Linked DNA regions of Shumkonia mesophila. The protein of the gene in region 1 binds, or shares a complex with, the protein of each later gene. Links are inferred from orthologs where the notes say so. Each region holds a gene or a part of one and is shown in the gene's direction. Other genes may lie near its edges. The genes, in order: ODR01_RS18270 and dapF.

Region 1 (10,826 bases):
CCAGCGCATCGCGCGCCATCCGCCCGAGGCGCTGATCGTGCAGCCGATGGCAGCCTCCGACGTCGTGCGCAGCGCCATCCTGCTGCGTGCCGCCGTGCCCGAGATCGAGCGGCGCACCGAGGCGTTGCGCGCCGAGCTGGCCGAAATCGGCACCATCCGGCAGGCGGCGTCGCAACGGCGGGTCGAACTGGCGGCGGCGACCGAGGGATTAAAGGCCGAACGCCGGCGGCTGGACGGCCTGGTCGGACGCAAGAGCGCGCTCAAACGCCAGGCCGACGCCGAAAGCCGCGCCGCCGCCGTACGGGTGGATGCCCTGGCCGGCGAGGCCCGCGACCTGCGCGACCTGCTGGCCAAGATCGAGGAGGAAGGCCGCCGCCGCGACGCCGAACGGCAGGCGCGGGCGGCCGAGGAAAAAGCCCGCCGCGAGCGGGAGCGGGAGAAAGCGAAGGTCGCGGCGTTGACCCCGGCGACCCCGGTCGCGCCGCCGCCGGCCGCCGAACGGGCGCCGGCGGAAAGCGGCGACCTGATCCCCATCAGCAAGGCCCGCGGCAAGCTGCCCTTTCCGGTGGTCGGCCACCTGGTGGGCCGCTATGGGCAGACCACCGACGCCGGGCTGACCCGCAAGGGCATTTCCATCGAGACCCGCATCGGCGCCCAGGTCGTCACCCCTTACGACGGCCTGGTGGTCTATGCCGGCCAGTTCCGCGGCTATGGGCAAATCTTGATCCTCGAACACGGCGAAGGATATCATACCCTGCTCGCCGGGCTGACCCGGATCGACACCGTCCCTGGACAATGGCTGGCGGCTGGCGAACCGGTCGGTGTGATGGAAAGTGCGGACCGGGGGATTCCGGTTCTCTACATGGAACTACGGCGCAACGGACAGCCAATCAACCCCCTTCCCTGGCTGGCATCGCAGAAGGACAAGGTAAGCGGATGAAATACCGTCTTTTCATGGTCGCCATCGTCACGGCCGTGTTGGCCGCTCCCTTCGCGCGGGCGCAGGATGAGGGCAAGCCGGGCTCGGACACCTATCAGCTTCTCAACCTGTTCGGCGACGTCTTCGAGCGGGTGCGCTCCGACTACGTCGAGGAACCGACCGACGAGCAACTGGTCGAGGCCGCGATCACCGGCATGCTGAGCGCGCTCGACCCCCATTCGTCCTACCTGAACCCCAAAAGCTTCCGCGAGATGCAGGTGCAGACGCGCGGCGAGTTCGGCGGCCTCGGCATCGAGGTGACGATGGAAAACGGGCTGGTCAAGGTGGTGACCCCCATCGACGAGACCCCGGCCGCCAAGGCCGGCGTCGAGGCCGGCGACATCATCAGCCACCTGGACGACGAGCCGGTCATGGGCCTGACCCTCGACGAGGCCGTCAAGCGGATGCGCGGCAAGGTCGGTTCCGACATCAAGCTGACCATCCGCCGCGGCGGCCGCGAGCCGTTCGAGGTGACGCTGACCCGGGCCATCATCAAGATCCAATCGGTGCGCTCGCATCTCGAGGGCAAGATCGGCTATGTCCGGGTCACCCAGTTCAACGAGCAGGCCAAGGCCGGCATCGAAAAGGCGGTCGAGAAGTTTTACGAGGAATCCGCCAAAGACCTGCAAGGCATCGTGCTCGACCTGCGCAACAACCCGGGCGGCCTTCTGGACCAAGCGGTCGGCGTGTCCGACCTCTTCCTCGACAAGGGCGAGATCGTCTCCACCCGCTCGCGCCGGCCGGAGGACACCCAGCGCTTCAACGCCCGGCCGGGCGACGTCATCAAGGGCCTGCCGATGGTCGTGCTGATCAACACCGGCTCGGCGTCGGCCTCCGAGATTGTGGCCGGCGCACTTCAGGACCACGGCCGCGCGCTGATCCTCGGCACCAAGTCCTTCGGCAAGGGCTCGGTGCAGACCATCATCCCGCTGGCCGCCGGACGCGGCGCCATGAAGTTGACCACGGCGCGCTATTTCACGCCGTCGGGCCGCTCCATCCAGCAGGTCGGCATTGCCCCCGACATCGAGGTGCAGCAGGCGCATATCGAGGCCGACGCGGTGCCCGAGCGGCGGCGCGAGGCGGATCTTCGCGGCGCCTTGAAGAACGGCGACGCGCCGACGGAGCCGGTGCCCCCGGCCGTCGCCACCGACGAGCCGGCGGCCGAGGATTACCAGTTGGCCCGGGCGCTCGACCTGCTGCGGGGGATCTCGCTCTATTCCAGTCGGGCCGGCGCCGCCCGCTAGCCGGGCGGCCGCTTTGCGGCGCGACGCAATGAAGGAAGCGGCGGCGTGAAATTTCCCAAGCTCTTCGGCAAGAAGACCGCGGCAGAAGAAGACTTCGACGAAGACGACGGGCTCGCCGAGGACGAACCGGCCGCGGTCAAACCCGAGAAGGAGCCGCCGGACGCCGAGGGTGAAGGCGAGGGCGAGGGCGACGAGGGCGACGACTTCCTCGCCGAGGAGACATCCGGCGGCGGACGCAAAAGCCGCAAGACCCTGGTGCTGGCGGCGGCCGTCCTGCTGGTGGCCGTCGGCGCGGTGGCCGGCGGCGCGTGGTGGCTGCTGGGAGACGACATGCTGCCGGGCGTGGGCAGCCTGACCCACCTCGATCCCAACCGCGTCATCCTCGACATTCCGCCCCGCCCCGGCCAGCCGCGCGAGCCGGCCGGTCCGCCGAAAAGCGCCACCGATACGCTCAACTCCCTGGCCGGCCAGGCCGAGGGACCGGGGGCCGGGGTGGTCGCGCCGCCGGTCCGGCTGGCCACCTTCGCCGAACTGCCGCTGCCGCCATCCTCGCCGCCGCTCGTCCCGGCCCCCGACGCCGGGCTCGTCGAGCAGAGTCCGCAAGGGCCGCTGCCCAAGATCGGCGAGGACGGCCGCCTGGCCTGGCAGGTTTATGCGCGCCCCTTCCCGGCCGGAGACCGGCGGCCGCGCATCGCCGTCATCATGACGGGACTGGGACTTGCCCGCGACGCCACGCAGGGCGCCATCCAGTATCTGCCGGCCGCCGTCACCCTGGCCTTCGATCCCTATGCCCCGGGCCTGCAGGAGTGGGTCGCCGCGGCCCGCAAGCTGGGCCACGAGGTGCTGCTGACCCTGCCCATGGAAGCCAGCGAGTTTCCCGTGCGCGACGCCGGGCCGCGGGCCCTGGTCACGGCGATCGGCCCGGGCGACAACCTGAAGCGCCTGAACTATCTGCTGAGCCGGATGTCGGGCTATGTCGGCGTCGTCACCGCCATGGGCTCGCAGTTCACCGTCGAGGACGTGCAGATGGGTCCCATGCTCGACGCCATCGGCCGGCGGGGATTGCTGTACGTCGATTCGGGCGCCAGCCGCAAATCGGTCGGCCCCGCCATCGCCAAGCAGATGGGCATGCCGCGCGCGCTGGCCGACGTGCAGATCGACCAGATTCCCTCGCGCGCCGCCATCACCAAGCGGTTGACCGAAATGGAGGATCTGGCGCGCAAGAACGGCGCCGCCGTCGCCCTCGCCCAGCCGCTGCCGGTGACGGTCGAGCGACTGATCGCCTGGACCGCCTCGCTGGAGGGACGCGACGTGGTGCTGGCGCCGGTGTCCGCCGTCACCGACCGCCAGCCCCTGCCATGACCGCCCGACGCGCCGGGGCCCGCCCCTATCGCCGCTGCATCGGCGCCTTCCTGATCAACCGCGACGGCCGGGTCCTGGTCGGCCAGCGGGCCGACCGCGACGAGCCGGCCTGGCAGCTGCCGCAGGGCGGCATCGAGCGAAACGAGACGCCCCGCCAGGCGGTCCTGCGCGAACTCGCCGAGGAGATCGGCACCGACCGGGCCACCGTGATCGGCGAGATGCCCGGCTGGGTCGCCTACGACTTTCCCGGCAGCCTGGCCGCCCGGCTGTGGAACGGCCGCTATCGCGGCCAGAAGCAGAAGTGGTTCGCGCTGCGCTTCGAGGGCCGCGACGCCGACATCGACCTCGCCGCCAGCGAACGGCCCGAGTTCAGCGACTGGAAATGGGTGCCCGTCGACGCCCTGCCCGTGCTGGCCGTCCCCTTCAAGCGGCAGGTCTATGAGGCGCTGGTCGCCCGCTTCGGCCCGCTGGCCGGCGCCGGCGAGGCGTCCGCCAGCCCCTTGCATCGCCGCCCGCGGTGACCCATTCTCGGGCCATGGATGCAACACCTCTCCGTTCCGCGCTGATCACCGGCGCCGCCAAGCGGATCGGCCGGGCGGTCGCGCTCGACCTGGCGGAGCGCGGCTGGACCGTCGCCGTCCACTACAACACGTCGGAAGCCGAGGCGACGGCGGTGTGCGAACAGATCCTCAAGAGCGGCGGCCGGGCCCAGCCGGTGCGCGCCGACCTTGCCGTCGAAGCGGAGTGCGCCGCCCTGCTCGATCGCGCCGCCCACGCGGTCGGGCCGATCGGTTGCCTGATCAACAACGCCTCGATCTTCGAGAAGGATTCGCCCGAGACCGCCACCAAGGAATCGTGGGAGGCGCACATGCAGATCAATCTGCGGGCGCCCTTCGTGCTGGTCCAGCGCTTCGCCGCCCAACTGCCGGAAGGGGTTGCCGGCAACGTCATCAACGTCATCGACCAGCGGGTGTGGAACCTGACCGGCGCGTTCACCTCCTATACCGTCAGCAAGGCGGCGCTGTGGACGCTGACCCGCACCCTGGCCCTGGCCCTGGCACCCCGCATCCGCGTCAACGCGGTCGGCCCCGGACCGACGCTGCCCAGCTTGCGCCAGAGCGAAGAACAGTTCCGCCGCCAGTGGCAGGCGGTGCCCCTGGCCCGCAAGGTCGACCCCGGCGAAATCTGCGAGGCCATCCGCTTCATCCTTGACGCCCCCTCGATGACCGGCCAAATGATCGCCTTGGACGGCGGCCAGCATCTGGGCTGGGCGCCGTCGGGCCGGACCAAGGCCGCCGACGAATAAGGAGAAGACGGGCGGACGGCCGCCCGCCAGGAGACCATTCCATGACCACCGACCGCGCCAATGTCGTCCGTCCCTTGAGAATCGCCGATGCGCGAAACGCCGTGCGCCACGTGTTCATCCGCGACATGGTGCTGCCGTGCTCGATCGGGGTCCATCGCCACGAGCAGCTCGAAGCGCAGCGCATCCGCATCAACCTCGACCTGGCGGTCCGCGAAGCGGTTGAGCCGCTGGGCGACAACCTCGCCAATGTCGTCTGCTACGAGACCGTCGCCAACGGCATCCGCGCAATCGTCGCGCGAGGACACGTCAATTTGGTGGAAACCCTGGCCGAGGACATTGCGGCCCTTTGCCTGAAGGACATTCGCATCCTGTCGGCCCGGGTGCGCGTCGAGAAGCTGGACGTCTTCGCCGACGCCCAAAGCGTGGGCGTCGAGATCGAGCGCGTGCGCCATTAGGCCGTCGATTTCAAATCTCCGCGCAAGCCCTTGCAGAATCGGGTCTTCACTGCTTTTTCCGGGAGAGTTGTGCACAGGCGCCGGAATATTTCCCTTTGATGACGAAAGTATTGCAGTTTTTCCACATATTCCCCTGGACTTTGCTTGACTTTTGATTTGGCGTTTAAAATCAGTACGTTAGCCAGTTGCACTTTTTTTAGGCATAGAGAGAAAAGCGGCGGAATCAATAGGACGGCGGGCAGCCGAATCGTGAAATCAACAGTGTTATCCACAGGAATCGTGGATAGTTCGGCGGGCCCCGGAAATTCGGCTTCGCCGTTGGCGATCGGCCCCCCAGCCGCGTTGACGGAACGCTTCGAATCGGCCACATAGCAGACATGAATCGCGAACCCACGAGCGCCTGGAACCCCGCGAACCTTGCCGCCGCCGACGGCCGCGACGGAGAGCCGGTGGCCGCCGCCGATTCGCCACCACCTATAGGCGAACCACCGCCCGTCGCCGGAGTCGCCGTCATCGAAGGCCACCTGCGCACCCTGCCCGCCGGGCCGGGCGTCTATCGCATGATCAACAAGGCCGGCGACGTGCTTTACGTCGGCAAGGCCAAGAACCTGCGCAAGCGGGTGGTCAGCTACACCAAACTGGCGCGCCAGCCGAACCGCTTGCGCCGGATGGTGTCGGAGACGGCCTCGATGGAGTTCGTCACCACCCATACCGAGGCCGAGGCCCTGCTGCTCGAGGCCAACCTGATCAAGCGCCTGAAGCCGCGCTACAACATCCTGCTGCGCGACGACAAGTCGTTCCCGGCCATCCTGGTCACCGGCGACCACGAATTTCCCCAGGTGCTCAAGCATCGCGGGTCGCGCGCCCGCAAGGGCGACTATTTTGGGCCCTTCGCCTCGGCCTGGGCGGTCAACGAGACGCTGGCCACCCTGCAGCGCGCCTTTCTTTTGCGCTCGTGCACCGACGCCGTGTTCGCGGCGCGCACCCGGCCGTGCCTTTTGCATCAGATCAAGCGGTGCAGTGCGCCCTGCGTGGGGCGCATCGACGCCCCCCGCTACAACGCCCTGGTCGAACAGGCCCGCGAGTTTCTCACCGGCGGCAGCCAGGCCATCCAGCGCCAGCTCGCGCAGCACATGCAGGAGGCCAGCGACCGCCTGGAGTTCGAGGCGGCGGCCCAGCTTCGCGACCGCATCCAGGCGCTGACCCGGGTGCAGGCCCACCAGGACGTCAACCTCAGGGGCGTCGGCACCGCCGACGTCATCGCCGCCCACCAGGCGGGCGGGCAGACCTGCATCCAGGTGTTCTTCATCCGGGCCGGCAGCAACTACGGCAACCGCGCCTATTTTCCCAGTCACGCCAGAGAGGAAGAGATCGGCGACGTCCTGGAGGCCTTCCTCGGCCAGTTCTACGCCAGCCATCCGCCGCCGCCCACCCTGCTGCTCAGCCACCGGCCGCCCCACGCCGCCCTGGTCGCCGAAGCTTTATCGGTGCGGGCCGGCAGGCGGGTCAGCCTGGTGGTGCCGGAACGCGGCGAGAAGCACGACGTGGTCCGTCACGCCACCGCCAACGCCCGCGACGCCCTGGCCCGCCGGCTGGCCGAAAGCACGACGCAGCGCCAGCTTCTCGAAGGGCTGGCAAACTCTCTCGACCTCGACGCGCCGCCCCGGCGCATCGAGGTTTACGACAACAGCCACATCGGCGGCACCCAGGCGGTCGGCGCCATGATCGTGGCCGGCCCCGACGGCTTCATGAAACCGGCCTACCGCAAGTTCAACATCCGCGGCGGCGACGCGGCGACGGAGGACGAGGCGATGGCGCCGGGCGACGACTACGCGATGATGCGCGAGGTGCTGACCCGGCGCTTCGCCCGCGCGCTCAAGGAGGATCCCGAGCGCCGGCGCGAGCAGTGGCCCGACCTGGTGTTGATCGACGGCGGCGCCGGCCAGCTGGCCATCGCGCTCGAGGTGTTCGCCGAACTTGGCATCGACGACGTCGCGGTAGCCGCCATCGCCAAGGGGCCCGATCGCAATGCCGGGCGCGAGCGCATCTTCCTGCCCGGCCGGCCGCCGGCATCGTTGGCGCCGCGCGACCCCGTGCTCTATTTCCTCCAGCGGCTGCGCGACGAGGCGCACCGTTTCGCCATCGGCACCCAGCGCGCCCGGCGCACCCAGGGGCTCGGCAAGTCGGCGCTGGACGCCATCCCCGGCATCGGCGCCAAGCGCAAGAAGGCGCTGCTCCATCACTTCGGCTCGACCGGGGCGGTGGCCGAGGCCGGGCGGACGGATCTGGAAGCGGTCGACGGCATCAGCCGGGAGATCGCCAACAAAATCTATGAATGGTTCCACTCGGGCGGCTAAAATAGCCGCGCGAGCGGTGCCGTGCGCCGCGCCTCCGACTTCGAAAGCACCCATGGCCAACAACCTGCCCAACCTGCTCACCCTGTCGCGCATCCTGGCCATCGGCCTGATCATCGGCCTGCTGCTGCTCGACCCGCCGCTGGGCAGCTGGCTGGCGCTGGCCGCCTATACCTATGCCTGCGTCACCGATTTCTTCGACGGCTACCTGGCCCGCGCGCTGCACCAGCAGTCGGCGCTGGGCCGCTTTCTCGATCCCATCGCCGACAAGCTGCTGGTTTCGGCCGTGCTGCTGATGCTGGTCGCCAACGACCGCATCGCCGGCATGACGGTGTTGCCGGCCATGGTCATCCTGTGCCGCGAGATCCTGGTCTCGGGGCTGCGCGAGTTCCTGGCCGGACTTCGGGTCGGCGTGCCGGTCAGCCAGTTGGCCAAGTGGAAGACGACGCTGCAGATGATCGCCTTGGGCTTTCTCATCGTCGGCGACGTCGGCCCCGATTTCGGCCCCGTCGGCACCGCCGACATCGGCATCTGCGGCCTGTGGATCGCCGCCGTCCTGACTCTGATCACCGGGTACGACTATCTGCGGGTCGGCCTCCGTCACATGACCGATACCGACGGCGGCGGGTGAGGCCCGGGCGATGACGGGTCCGCGACGCGCCGAGGAAGTCTTCTTCTTTCCGTCGATCACAGCGGAGGCATGACGCGGTGGCGGCCCGGGTGTTCGGCGTGGTGGGGTGGAGCGGCAGCGGCAAGACGACGCTGGTGACCGCCCTCATCCCCGAACTGGTCGGCCGCGGCCTGGCGGTTTCCACTGTCAAGCACACCCATCACGACATCGACATCGACAAGCCGGGCAAGGATTCGCACCGCCATCGCGAAGCCGGCGCCACCGAGGTGCTGGTGACCTCGCCCAAGCGCTGGGCCCTCATCCACGAACTCCGGGACGTGGCGGAACCGGACATGGAGGCGCTGATCCGCCGGATGGCGGCCGTCGACCTGATCCTGGTCGAGGGCTTCAAGAGCCACCGCTTCGCCAAGCTGGAGGTTCACCGGCCGGCCCTCGGCAAGCCGCTGCTGGCGACCACCGACCCCACCGTCGTGGCGGTGGCCAGCGACGAGGCGCTGCCGGGCCTGGCGCTGCCGGTGTTGCCGCTGGCCGACGTCGGGGCGATCGCCGCCTTCGTCATGACCCACTTCAACCTCGGGCGCGGAGGCGGCGATGACCACGGCTGCTAACGACTGTTTTACGCCGGCCGGCGAGTTGATGAAACTCGACGCCGCGCTGGCGCTGCTGGCCCAACGGATCAAGCCGGTGGCCGGGGTGGAGACGGTGCCGCTGGCCCGGGCGCTGGAGCGCACGCTGGCCGAGACGCTGAAGGCCGAGCGCGACGTGCCGCCGCACGACAACGCCGCCGTCGACGGCTTCGCGGTGCGCTTCGCCGACGTCGCCGCCGACGGCGAAACCCGTCTGCCGGTCACCGGGCGCGTCGCCGCCGGCCATCCGCTGGAACGGCCGGCCCGGCCGGGCGAGGCGCTGCGCATCTTCACCGGCGCCCCGGTACCGGAAGGGATCGATACCATCGTCATGCAGGAGAACTGCCGGCTGGAGGGCGAAACGGTGGTGTTCGGCCCCGGCCTGCGGGCCGGCGTCAACACCCGCCGCCGGGGCGAGGACGTGCGGGCCGGCGACATCATCCTGGAGGAGGGCGTCCGCCTGCGCCCGCAGGAGATCGGGCTGGCCGCCTCGGTGGGCCGGGCCACGCTCGCCGTGCGCACCCCCTTGCGGGCCGCCGTGTTCTCGACCGGCGACGAGGTGCGCGATCCGGGTTCCCCGGCGCCCGACGGCTGCATCTACGACGCCAACCGCTATGTCGTCGGCGGGCTGTTGGCCGGCCTCGGCTGCGCCGTCACCGACTTGGGCATCCTGCCCGATTCCCTTGCCGCCGTGCGCGAGGCGCTGGAGCGGGCGGCGGCGGATCATCACCTGATCGTCACCTCGGGCGGCATCAGCCTGGGCGACGAGGACCACGTGCGCGCCGCCGTCGAGGCCTTGGGCCGCCTGCACCTGTGGCGCCTCGCCATCAAGCCGGGGCGGCCGCTGGCCCTGGGCCAGGTGGGCGGCGCCGTGTTCGCCGGGCTGCCCGGTAACCCGGTGGCCGCCATGGTCACTTTCTTAAGGATCGTGCGCCCGGTGATCCTGGCCCTGGCCGGACGGCGCGACACGGCCCCCCGCTTCTACAAGGTGCGCACCGCCTTCGCCTACCGCAAGAAGGTCGGGCGGCGCGAGTTCCTGCGTGCCCATCTCGTCACCGACGCCGCTGGTGAGCCGCGCGCCGTCAAGTACGCCGCCGACGGCTCGGGCATCCTGACCTCGATGGTCGCCGCCGACGGCCTGGTCGAGCTGCCCGAATGGATGGAAGCGGTGAAGGAAGGCGATGCCGTCGACTTCCTGCCGTTCGCGGAGGTCTTTCGATGAAGGTTCTCTATTTCGCCTGGGTCCGGGAACGGATCGGCGTCGACTGCGAGGAGGTGAGCCCGCCCGCCGCCGTCGGCGACGTCGGCTCGCTGGTCGCCTGGCTCAAGAGCCGCAGCGAGGGGCACGCCGAGGCCTTGGGCGATCCCGGCCGCGTGCGGGTCGCCGTCAACCAGGAGGCGGTCGGCCCCGAGCACCCGGTCGGCCCCGGCGACGAGGTCGCCTTCTTCCCGCCGATGACGGGGGGCTGAGCGATGATCCGCCTGCAGCGCGAGGATTTCGACCCCGGAGTCGAGCTGGCTCGTCTGGGCGAGGGCGACCCCACCATCGGCGGCGTCTGCGCCTTCGTCGGACTGGTGCGCGACCGCTCGCCGGCGGGCCCGGTGACGGCGATGACGCTGGAGCACTATCCGGGCATGACCGAGAAGGCGCTGGCCCGCATCGAGGCCGAGGCCCGCGCCCGCTGGCCGCTCGAGGACGTGCTGATCGTCCACCGCCATGGCCGGCTCACGCCGGGAGAGCGCATCGTCCTGGTGGCCACCGCGTCGGCCCACCGCCAGGCGGCGTTCGACGCCTGCCAGTTCCTGATCGACTGGCTGAAGACCCGAGCCCCCTTCTGGAAGCGCGAAGAGGGACCGGACGGCCCCCGC
Region 2 (10,810 bases), on another replicon or contig:
TTTCCCGTTACGATCTCGAAGGGGTTCTTGGAAACGAAAACGCTCATGTAGAACGGCTCAAGGCTCGACCGGCCTTTAAGACGTTCAGGGTTGTAATGAACAGGGAAGAGTCTTTGTGGACGTAGGTTGTGTAGGAATCATGATTCCGTTGGCTGGGCTCACAACCACCACAAATTAGCGTGCTGTTTCCGTAGTTTCTGAATTACACCGGCCAATATGGAAGACACACAACAAGTTTTGCAAGAAAATTATACAATAATAAAATAGAAGCATACAAACCAGATAGTAAAGATGGAACAAAGAAAAACGGCCATATTATAATTATAGATAAACTTGCTCGTTTAATATCGCGCTGAAATATATCAACTTTATTTCCATATTCTTGTGAATGAGCTATAGCCTCGCTGACAGTTTTGAAATTTATATTAAATCTAACATTGTTATTAAATTTAACTGTAACATATGTTATAAACAGCATATCAACTACAACAAAAAGAACAAATAACAGTATAGAAATTCCCATTGCTATAGCAACATGTGTTGAAACCTTTTCCGGAATACTATCTTTTGTAAATCCCCATATAGCAAAAAAACTCGCGTACCCAACTGTTACAACCGCATTTATATACGATCTAGATTTATCAAATATGATTACAGTTTGATCATCAACGATGCGCTGAATTCGAACGTAATCGTCGACAACACTTTTTAATATCGCATCAATTTCAGGCATTTATTTGCCCACCATACCACCGTAACATACAATTAGCGGGTCGATATGGCCGGTTGCGGACTTAAATCCACCGGCGCCATATCCAATTTTTGGATCAGCCTCACCATCGGCGGCCCCAATCTCGCACCCGCCATCTTAGCAAGCTGCAGCGTACGAAGTAGCGGATAGGTTTCCGGCACGGCATTTTTCCATGTGGAGGCCGGAATGCCAGAGGCAATTTCGGCTGTAAGCTCCTGGCATGTTATCAACCGTCCTTTACCGAGAAGTCGATGTTTCTCAGCCGCAGACGCATAACCATGCACGACGACTTGGTCCAACTCTGCTGGCAATTCTATGCCTGAAAAGAGATCGCGGACGTACCTGCGGCCAATGGCGAACTTCCGGCTGAATCTGTCTTCTCTAACCACCCATGTGTCGGCGTCGATTGAGCACTCGACGTGGAGAAGATGTCGGTGCGCCGGATGGAAACCGACTACATCCAGTTCACCGTCCCATCCCCCATTGGCCCTTCTACCTACTTTCACGGCCGTACGAACGAAATAGCCGTTGTATCCAAGCCATTCGGCAGTGAGTGTTTCCAGATGGTTCATGGCACATATTATTTCTCGTATTTATTGTCTGGGCTAGCGACTTTCGTGACGCCCCGCCAGGGCACATCCTCTGCTGCCCCGTTCCAATTCATTCTGTTGATTTTTCCTATAAATTGGATTATAATCCTACACCATTTTTACTCGGTAAAGCGGAGGGGAACGGTACCAACGGATCGGCCCCTCGGAACCAAGAAAGGAATAGCGTGGCGTCATGCCTTGTGCGTTCAGGAGCTTCGAATTCTTTTTAATTCTGGGCGTTCCGGCGTTCCTGGCTATGGCTGCATGCATTGTCTCCGTCGCCATGGCGAACATCAGGGAGCATGGGCCCCGGGTCGCGCTTGCCGAGACATTCGGGGTCTCTTTCAAGAAGGCTCACTCGCCGAAAAACATGTTCATGCTGCATGGCTTCTTCCGGGAAGCTGCTTACGGCAACCCCGCCGCCCAGGGCCACATGCGCCGAGCCAAGCGGTTCTGGGGGGTTGCGTTGCTGTTTTTCGCGTTGGTCTTCCTGGCAACAGGGCTCGTCTACTTCGGCGACGCTTGCCCGGCCCGCTAAGAGAAAATCGCGCCGATGCCGCTCCGCTCCCCTCAACGCTCTGCAAACAAACGGGAAACGCCAAAATGACGACAGATGATGACAGATGATGACGATGCTATGGTGGGAATCCGCATTTTATCGTGTTGTTCCAATGCGTTGCCCGCATAAGCTGGAAACGATGACGATGACTTCGCCGGAGATGCGCCGCCCGTGAACCCCGACCTCGACACCCTCGCCCGCGCCGTCGCCCGCCATGGCTTCATGGTGCGGGGCGGCTTCCATCCCGAGCCGGCCGACGGCGTGCCGGGGAACCCGGGCACGCTGGTCATGGTCGGCAACGCCGGGCCGGCGATGTGGGAGGCCTTCCGGGCGGCGGCGCCCGAGCCCGCCGCGCCAAACCCGCTCGATGCCTGGACACGCACCGTTCTTGCCGGCGTCGCCCGCGACCTCGGGGCGAGCGTTCTCTTTCCCTTCGACGGGCCGCCGTACCTTCCCTTCCAGCGCTGGGCGATGCGGGGCGACGCCGTGTTCCCGTCCCCCATCGGGCCCTTGATCCATCCAACTTACGGCCTGTGGCACGCCTATCGCGCCGCCCTGCTGTTCGCCGGACGCATCCCGCTGCCCGCCCCGGCCGCCGCCGCCAGCCCGTGCGCGGGCTGCGCGGCGAAGCCCTGCCTGTCCGCCTGCCCGGTGTCGGCCCTGGCCCCCGGGGCCTACGACGTGCCGGCCTGCGTGGCCTTCCTCGACGGGCCGGCCGGAACCGGCTGCCTGTCGCTGGGGTGCGCGGCGCGGCGGGCCTGCCCGGTCGGGCGGGATCACGTCTACGCCCCTGCCCAGGCCGGCTTCCACATGGCCCACTTCCGGGCAACCAACCGGTAGGGGGGGGCATAAGAAGGTGAAACACAGAGGGCACCGAGGATTCACAGAGGATCACAGAGAAAGTAAATTGCGCGGGCATCGCCCGCGCTTTCAATCCTTCTCGGTGAACCTCTGTGTTCTCGGTGTTCTCGGTGGTTCCCCTTCATCCGCCGCCCGGGCCAACGGGAGAACCGGCCCGAAATCTGTGGACATCCGGGCCACGCAGGCCATATTAACCCGGTCATGAGCGGGCTCTCTTTCCTCAAGATGCACGGGCTGGGCAACGATTTCGTCGTGCTCGACGGCCGAACCGCGCCCATCGCGCTGACCGCCGCCCAGGTGCGGGCCATCGCCGACCGCCACACCGGCGTGGGCTGCGACCAGCTGGTGGTGGTGGGGGCGCCCCGGAACGGCGAGGCCGACGCCTTCATGCAGATCTTCAACGCCGACGGCGGCGAGATCGAGGCCTGCGGCAACGCCACGCGCTGCGTCGCCGCCATCGCCATGGCCGAGAAGGGCACGCGTTCCGCCGTCATCGAGACGGTGGCCGGCCTGCTTGCCGCCGACGCGGTGGGCGACGGCATCGTCGCCGTCGACATGGGCCCGGCGCGCCTGGAGTGGCAGCAGATCCCGCTGGCCGAGGCCCGCGATACCCTGCGCTTTGCCGTCGAGGCCGGGCCGCTTCACGAAGCCACGGCGGTCAACATGGGCAACCCGCACGCCGTCTTCTTCGTCGACGACGCCGAGGCGGTGGCGATGGAAACCTGGGGCCCGGTGGTCGAGCATCATCCGCTGTTCCCCGAGCGCACCAACGTCGAGGCGGTCGAGGTCATCGCGCCCGACCGCATCCGCATGCGGGTGTGGGAGCGCGGCACCGGCGTGACGCGGGCCTGCGGCACCGGCGCCTGCGCCTCGGTGGTGGCCGCCCACCGGCGCGGCTTCACCGGGCGCAAGGTTCATGTCGTGCTGGACGGCGGCACCCTGTTCATCGAATGGCGCGACGACGGGCGCGTGCGCATGACCGGCCCGGTGACGACCAGCTTCAAGGGCATGCTCGAACCCGCGCTGCTGGGGGGCTGACATGGCGCCGCCCAAGATCGTCACCCTGGGCTGCCGGCTCAACGCCTTCGAATCCGAGGTGATCCGCGAACGCGCGCTGGCCGCCGGAATTTCCAATACCGTCATCGTCAACACCTGCGCGGTGACCGCCGAGGCCGAACGCCAGGCCCGCCAGACCATCCGCAGGCTGCGCCGCGAGCATCCCGGCGCCCGCATCGTGGTCACCGGCTGCGCCGCGCAACTGGGCGCCGCCAAATTCGCCGCCATGCCCGAGGTCGACCAGGTGGTGGGCAACGCCGAGAAGCTCGATGCCGCCAACTTGGCCGAAGGCGCCGGGCGCATCCGCGTCACCGACATCATGACCATTCGCGAGACCGCCGGGCACCTGATCGACACCCCCCTGATCAGCGACTTCGGCGAGCGCACCCGGGCCTTCGTGCAGATCCAGCAGGGCTGCGATCACCGCTGCACCTTCTGCATCATCCCCTTCGCGCGCGGCCCCAACCGCTCGGTGCCGCCGGAGCGCATCGTCGAGCAGGTGCGGGCCTTGACCGCCCGCGGTTACGCCGAGGCGGTGCTGACCGGGGTCGACATCTGCTCCTATGGCGCCGACCTGCCGGAAGGGCCTAAGCTGGGCGACGCCGTGGCCGCCATCCTCGCCGAGGTGCCGGAGTTGAAGCGCCTGCGCCTCTCCTCGCTCGACCCCGCCGCCATGGACGACACCCTCTTCGCGCTGCTGGCCGGGGAGCCCCGGCTGATGCCGCACCTGCATCTCAGCCTCCAGGCCGCCGACGACCTGGTGCTCAAGCGCATGAAGCGGCGCCATTCGCGGGCCGGCGCCATATCGGTGTGCCAGCGGGCGCGGGCGGCCCGGCCCGACGTCGTCATCGGCGCCGACCTCATCGCCGGCTTCCCGACCGAGGACGAGGCGATGTTCGCAAATACCCTTTCCGCCGTCGCCGACATGGGCCTCACCTTCCTGCACGTCTTCCCGTTCTCGGCCCGCGCCGGCACGCCGGCCGCCCGCATGCCGCAGGTGCCGGGCGAGGTGCGCCGCGAGCGCGCCGCCCGCCTGCGCGAGGCCGGGGATGCCGCCTTGGCCGCCTATCTCGCCTCCCAGGTTGGCGGCACCGCCGAGGTGCTGGTCGAGAGCGGGGACGAGGGCCACACCCCCCATTACGCGAGGGTGCGCCTCGCCGGCGCGGCTCCGGCCGGCGCCGTCGTCGAGGTGCGCCTTGCCGAGGCCCGGGGCGATCACCTGCTGGGCGTTCCCCTGTCATGAGCGAGGCGGCCAACGGCGGCTGGCTCGGCCGCCTGAAAAAGGGTCTCAGCCGCTCGTCGTCGCGCCTCACCGGCGGCATCGCCGACCTGTTCACCAAGCGGCGCCTCGACGATGCGGCCATCGAGGAGCTGGAAGAGCTGCTGATCGGGGCCGACCTGGGGGTGACGACCGCCGCCCGCCTGGCCGCCGACTTCGCGCGCACCCGCTTCAACAAGGAAGTCGGCCCCGAGGAGGTCAAGGGCGCCCTGGCCGCCTCCATCGCCGAGGTGCTGGCCCCGGTGGCCCGCCCGCTCGCCATCGACGGCAGCCACCGGCCGCACGTCATCCTCATCTGCGGCGTCAACGGCAGCGGCAAGACCACCACCATCGCCAAGCTGGCCCGCCAGTTGCGCGGCGAGGGGAAATCCGTCTACCTCGCCGCCGCCGACACGTTTCGCGCCGCCGCCGTCGAGCAGTTGCAGGTGTGGGGCGAACGCACCGGCTGCCCGGTCATTTCCGGCGCCCCCGGGGCCGACGCCGCCGGGCTGGCCTATGGCGCCCTGGAGCGGGCCAGGGCCGAGGGGGCCGACGTGCTCGTCATCGACACCGCCGGGCGGCTGCAGAACAAGCAGGGGCTGATGGCCGAACTGCAGAAGATCGTGCGCGTGGTGAAAAAGCTCGACCCCGCGGCGCCGCACGACTGCCTGCTGGTCATGGACGCCACCGTCGGCCAGAACGCCCACAGCCAGGTCGAGACCTTCCGCGCCATGGTCGAGGTCAGCGGCCTGGTGGTCACCAAGCTGGACGGCTCGGCGAAGGGCGGCGTCGTGGTCGGTCTGGCCGAGCGCTTCGGCCTGCCGATCCACGCCATCGGCGTCGGCGAAGGCATGGACGACCTTAGGCCCTTCGAAGCCCAGGCCTTCGGCCGCGCCCTGATGGGCCTGGACGGCTAGGCGGGGCGGAACCCATGTCCCTTCAGCCGCACCTCGTGGTCCTGGTGCTGGCCGCCGCCCTCATGCACGCCTCCTGGAACGCGCTGGGCAAGGGCGGCGGCGACACGGTCGCCGTCTTCGCCGTCATCCAGGCGGCGGGAACGCTGGCCGGGGCCGCGGTGCTGCCCTTCCTGGCGCCGATGGCCGGCGAGGCGTGGCCCTTCGTGCTGGCCTCGGCGGTCATTCACAACGGCTATTTCTTCTTCCTGATGAAGGCCTATCAGAACGGCGACCTCGGCCACGTCTATCCGCTGGCCCGCGGTTCGGCGCCGCTGCTGGTGGCCGGGCTCACCGCGGCGTTGGCCGTCGAGACGCCAACCCTGGGCGGGATGGCCGGCATCGCGCTCATCTCGATCGGCATCGGCAGCCTCGCCCACACCGGGCGGCTGGCGCCGGGGGCCGGCCGAGCGGCGGTGCTGGCTTTCGTCACCGCGCTTTTCATCGCCGCCTATACCCTGGTCGACGGCTTGGGTGTGCGCGCCTCGGCGGCGCCGGTCACCTACGCGGCCTGGCTGTTTTTGCTGTCCGGCCTGCCGTTCGTCGCCATCACCGTCGCGTGGCGCCGCCATAGCCTCGGGCGCGATCTCGGCCTCGCCTGGCGGGCAGGTACCATGGCCGGCCTGCTGGCGGCGCTGGGCTACGCCATTGTGCTTTACGCCATGAGCCAGGGGGCGCTGGCCTACGTTGCGGCGCTGCGCGAAACCTCGGTGCTGTTTGCCGCGCTGATCGGCGCCATCGCTCTCAAGGAACCGTTCGGGGCGCGGCGCATCATTGCCGCGCTGGTCATCGCGGCCGGACTGATCGTCCTGCAAACGGCGGGATAGGCGGAAACGCCCTCAGTCGATGCCTTTGGCGTCGGGGTCGGTGCCGCCGGTCGGATCCTTGCTTACCAGTTCGGCCACCGTGTCGTAGGTGTCGGCGTTGGTCAGCATTTGCTCGCCGACTTCGGGATTCTGGGAAGCCACGTCGCGGAAGAACTTGGCCGCCGCCTTCAACAGGGTGGCGGCGATTTCAGCATGGGTGGGCATTCACGGGTTCCTGGCTCGGGTGGGTTCGCGGCCAGCCTAGCACGCCGGAACCGGCGGCGCCAAGGCGACGGCGCGGCTATTCGCCGCTGTTGCCGTTCGTTCCGGCTCCCTGGCTGTGCCGCGCAAGGAGCCGTTCCATTCCGGCGGCACTGTCGCGGTAATAGCGGTGAAACTCTCCGGCACCCGAAAGTCCGGCCGTCCTCGCCGCGAAGTCGCTCAACACCGGAAGCTGCCGGCGGGCGAAGGTGGCGACATCGATCTGCCCGAGCCGGGCCAGCACGGCGGAAAAACCGAGCACGACATAGCCGCCCTGCGGCTTGTTCGCGGCCTGCTCCAGCGCCGCCGTCACATTGGGCGCCATGGCCAGCAGCCTGTCGGCGTAGGCCTTGAGCACCGGCGCCTGCTCGACAAGATCTTGCCGTTCGCGGTCGAAGTCGCCACGGCCGACGATTTCATGATCCCGGTAGACGACGGGCGCCGCCTCCGAGGTGTCGCAGAGCCAGCCCGGCCGGGGCACCAGAAGGTCGGCCTGGTCCCGTTCCTCGCGGTAGGGATAAAACGGCATGGTCCGGCAGCGCAGCGGCTTTTCCGCGTGGATGGTGCAAAGAAGGCCGTCGGCGGCGAGCGCGGGACAGGCCATCAAGGGCGGCAAATAGGAAATGGGGGTGATCTGCACGGCGATCGGTTTGCGTTTTCCAAGCCTCACCTCCGTTCCGAGGCGGGCCGTCAGCGCAAAGGATTTCGCCCCCGGCCGGACGACCGTCCACAGCATTGCCAGGGGAAAGCGGCCGGCGTGGGCGAGCGCGTCCTTGAGGGTCAGCGGCAGCCGGCCGGAGCAACACTTGCCGCAGGCCGTGCACGCGAACCGCCGTTCCATCGCTTCAGACGCCGCAACACTTCTTGTACTTCTTGCCCGAACCGCACGGGCAGGGATCGTTGCGGCCGACCTTGACGACCTGGCGGGGCGGTTCTTTCGGATTCACCTCGCCGCCCGTACACCGCCACAGCCCACCCTCGCGGGCGAAGGTCGCCCGCTCGTGCTGCACGTGCTGCTGGCCGCGCAGGCTGAATCGCGCCATGAACTCCACCGTGCCGGCGTCGTCGGCCTCGCCGCCGCCGGTGACGGCTCGGATCTCCAGGCCCTGCCACTTCGCCGCGCCCGCCGTCTGTTCGGCCTCCACCTGATCGAACTCGTCGCGGATGTCGGCCGCCAGGGTTTCGGCGAGATAGCCGATGTCGCCCTTGACGTAGGCGGTATAGCGCGACCGCATCAAGGCCAGCGCCGTGGGCGCCGCGGCCCCGGCAAGAAAGGGCGCGCAACAGTCGTCGATGTCTTTGTGGGAACCGCAGGGGCACAGCGTCATGGAACGGGGTCCTTCTCAGGCGGCGACGTCGGGCCGACGCCGAATGCCGGCAGGGTACCCCCGTTTGCCGGAAGGCGAAACGGCCTTCGCTTGGCTAGACCAGGATGTTGACGTAGTAGCCGCGCGGCACCTCGCGGGTCAGCGGCTGGCCCGAGGTGAGCGCCTTGTCCAGGCGTTCGAGGGCGTTCTGCACGGCCGGCGAATCGCCGTTGCTGGCGACGCGGGCGCGGAAGCCGACTTCGCGGGCCTCGGCATAGACGCCGGGGCGTCTTCCCGAGGAGCTGACGGCGAGTCCGGAGAGGGTGGCGGCGTCTGTCATGGGCCACAGGCTAAGGGAAAAAGGTTAACGGACCGTCAAAGAAACTTAGTCGTCGAAGCCGCCATGCGGCCACGAATCGTCGGGGGCGACGGCCAGCGCGGGCCCGGCGCCGCTCGCCTGCTTCAGCGCCCAGACGACGCTGGGAAAGGCCAACTCGGCCCACGGCACGTCGTTCCAGGTAAACAGCGCCACCTCCTGGCTCTCGACGCCGGGGGCGAACTCGGGCGCCGCCAGCCGGGCGTGATAGAAGGCGTGAACCTGGCCGATGCGCGGCACCTCGTAGATGCCAAGCAGGCCGCTGATCTCGACCCGGGCGCAGGCCTCCTCCCAGGTTTCGCGCGCCGCGCCTTCGGCCATGCTCTCGCCCATCTCCAGGAAGCCGGCCGGCACCGTCCAGAAGCCGCGGCGGGGCTCGATGGCACGCCGGCACAGCAGCACCCGCTCGTCCAGCGTGCAGACGGCACCGACGACGACCTTGGGATTGTCATAGGCGATATAGCCGCAATCGGGGCACATCAGCCGTAGGCGGGTGTCGCCTTCGGGAACGCATTCGACCGAAGGCCCTGCTTTCCTCTGGGTTGGCATGGCGCCAGTGTGGCGCGGCCCCCTTTCGCGGGCAAGAATTAAAACGCCGGACAGCCGATCATTGCGTCAGGCCGATGATCAGGTCGTCGTTGAGGAAGAGATTGACCGGCGCCCCCTCCGCCATCGCCCCCTCGCCCCGCTGATGGGCCGAGTCGACCAGCACGAAATGGCCGCCGACGGCCACCCGGTAGCGCACGACCCCGCCCAGGAACTCGGCGTGATTCACGATGCCGGCCAGCCGGGTCATGCCGTCGGGAACCGGCGCGTCGGCGGGGCGGATCAACAGGTTCTGCGGACGGAAGACGATGTGGCTGGCGGCCCGGCCGGCCTCGCCGATCGGCACCCGGACGGCGCCGTCGCCGGACTTGAAAACCAGGCGCCCCGCCTCGTCGGCCACGGCGCCGGGCACGACGTTGGCGACGCCCAGGAAGTTGGCGACGAAAAGATTCGCCGGGTCGTCGTAAAGCTCGGTCGGCGAACCCACCTGCTGGACGATGCCGCTGTCGATGACGGCGATACGATCCGAGGTGGTGTTGGCTTCTTCCTGGTCGTGGGTGACGAAGATGGTGGTCAGCGACAGCTTGCGCTGCAGCTGGCGCAGCTCGCGGCGCATCTGCACGCGCAGCTTGGCGTCGAGGTTGGACAGCGGTTCGTCGAGCAGCAGCACCTGGGGCTCGATGACGATGGTGCGGGCCAGCGCCACCCGCTGCTGCTGGCCGCCCGACAGCTGCGACGGCCGTCGCTCGGCGTATTCCAGCAGGCCGACCAGTTCGAGCGCGGTATCCACACGCCGATTGATCTCGGCTCGCGGCACGCGCCGCTCCTCCAGCCCGAAGGCGACGTTCTTCCTCACCGTCATGTGCGGCCACAGGGCGTAGCTCTGGAACACCATGCCGACGTTGCGCCGCCACGGCGGCAGGTGGGCGACGTCGGCGCCGCCGATGACGACGCGCCCGGACTGGGCCGTTTCGAAGCCGGCGATCAGGCGCAAAAGGGTGGTCTTGCCGCAGCCCGAGGGACCGAGGAAGGCGAAGAACTCGCCGGGTTCGATGGCGAGATCGATGCCCTTCAGCACGTGGGTCTTGCCGAAGGACAGGTTGACGTCCTCGATCGTCACGCCTACCGCGGTTCCCCGTCCGGCCTGCTGCTGCGAGGTGGTCATCGTTCGATCCTCATTCATTTGGCGTGCGTCATGCCGAGCTTGCGCTGGCGACGATCGACGAAAAGGTGCGACAGGAAGGTACACAGGCCGACCACCAGCACGGCGAAGATGCCGAGCGCGGCGCCCGGTCCCCGTCCGGCGGCGCTTTGCATGTAGACGTAGATGCCGTAGGCGAGCGGGCCGTCGGAATGTTTCGACACCAGCATCAGGGTCATGCCCAGTTCCACCGCCGCGGTGGCGAAGCTGGTGACGAAGCCGGCCAGGATGCCGCCGGCCATCAGCGGCACGACGATGCGATAGACCGTCTTCATCTTGTTGGCG

Evidence for each region.
Region 2: the proteins of ODR01_RS18270 (region 1) and dapF are in contact, whole or in part, in a solved structure (PDB 5YGU), measured with the Escherichia coli proteins. The link is inferred for Shumkonia mesophila from one-to-one orthologs.

The regions. Positions count from the first base shown.
Region 1 is NZ_JAOTID010000012.1:106,765-117,590, forward strand. What follows is about bases 2,345-5,343. They hold ODR01_RS18270 (RNA pyrophosphohydrolase), read left to right. Parts: upstream 2,345-3,581; coding sequence 3,582-4,106; downstream 4,107-5,343. Other genes in these bases: ODR01_RS18265 (divergent polysaccharide deacetylase family protein), read left to right, coding at 2,345-3,585; ODR01_RS18275 (SDR family oxidoreductase), read left to right, coding at 4,121-4,891; ODR01_RS18280 (dihydroneopterin aldolase), read left to right, coding at 4,933-5,343; ODR01_RS18285 (hypothetical protein), read right to left, coding at 5,343-5,343. Outside these bases: ODR01_RS18255 (murein hydrolase activator EnvC family protein), read left to right, coding at 1-940; ODR01_RS18260 (S41 family peptidase), read left to right, coding at 937-2,223; more of ODR01_RS18265, read left to right, coding at 2,269-2,344; more of ODR01_RS18280, read left to right, coding at 5,344-5,346; more of ODR01_RS18285, read right to left, coding at 5,344-5,714; excinuclease ABC subunit UvrC, read left to right, coding at 5,724-7,703; pgsA (CDP-diacylglycerol--glycerol-3-phosphate 3-phosphatidyltransferase), read left to right, coding at 7,756-8,331; mobB (molybdopterin-guanine dinucleotide biosynthesis protein B), read left to right, coding at 8,409-8,939; ODR01_RS18305 (molybdopterin molybdotransferase MoeA), read left to right, coding at 8,923-10,179; moaD (molybdopterin converting factor subunit 1), read left to right, coding at 10,176-10,427; ODR01_RS18315 (molybdenum cofactor biosynthesis protein MoaE), read left to right, coding at 10,431-10,826. UniProt on the Escherichia coli protein: Master regulator of 5'-end-dependent mRNA decay.
Region 2 is NZ_JAOTID010000001.1:224,165-234,974, forward strand. Bases 1,898-4,880 are described here. They hold dapF (diaminopimelate epimerase), read left to right. Parts: upstream 1,898-2,962; coding sequence 2,963-3,799; downstream 3,800-4,880. Other genes in these bases: ODR01_RS01015 (ferredoxin), read left to right, coding at 2,072-2,740; mtaB (tRNA (N(6)-L-threonylcarbamoyladenosine(37)-C(2))-methylthiotransferase MtaB), read left to right, coding at 3,801-4,880. Outside these bases: ODR01_RS00995 (DUF2971 domain-containing protein), read left to right, coding at 1-125; ODR01_RS01000 (hypothetical protein), read right to left, coding at 203-733; ODR01_RS01005 (hypothetical protein), read right to left, coding at 766-1,323; ODR01_RS01010 (hypothetical protein), read left to right, coding at 1,535-1,879; more of mtaB, read left to right, coding at 4,881-5,060; signal recognition particle-docking protein FtsY, read left to right, coding at 5,057-5,992; ODR01_RS01035 (EamA family transporter), read left to right, coding at 6,007-6,855; ODR01_RS01040 (hypothetical protein), read right to left, coding at 6,868-7,059; ODR01_RS01045 (YkgJ family cysteine cluster protein), read right to left, coding at 7,136-7,936; ODR01_RS01050 (YchJ family protein), read right to left, coding at 7,941-8,423; ODR01_RS01055 (hypothetical protein), read right to left, coding at 8,518-8,742; ODR01_RS01060 (NUDIX hydrolase), read right to left, coding at 8,788-9,327; ODR01_RS01065 (ABC transporter ATP-binding protein), read right to left, coding at 9,386-10,489; ODR01_RS01070 (ABC transporter permease), read right to left, coding at 10,504-10,810. UniProt on the Escherichia coli protein: Involved in the succinylase branch of the L-lysine biosynthesis and in the biosynthesis of the pentapeptide incorporated in the peptidoglycan moiety. Catalyzes the stereoinversion of LL-2,6-diaminopimelate (L,L-DAP) to meso-diaminopimelate (meso-DAP).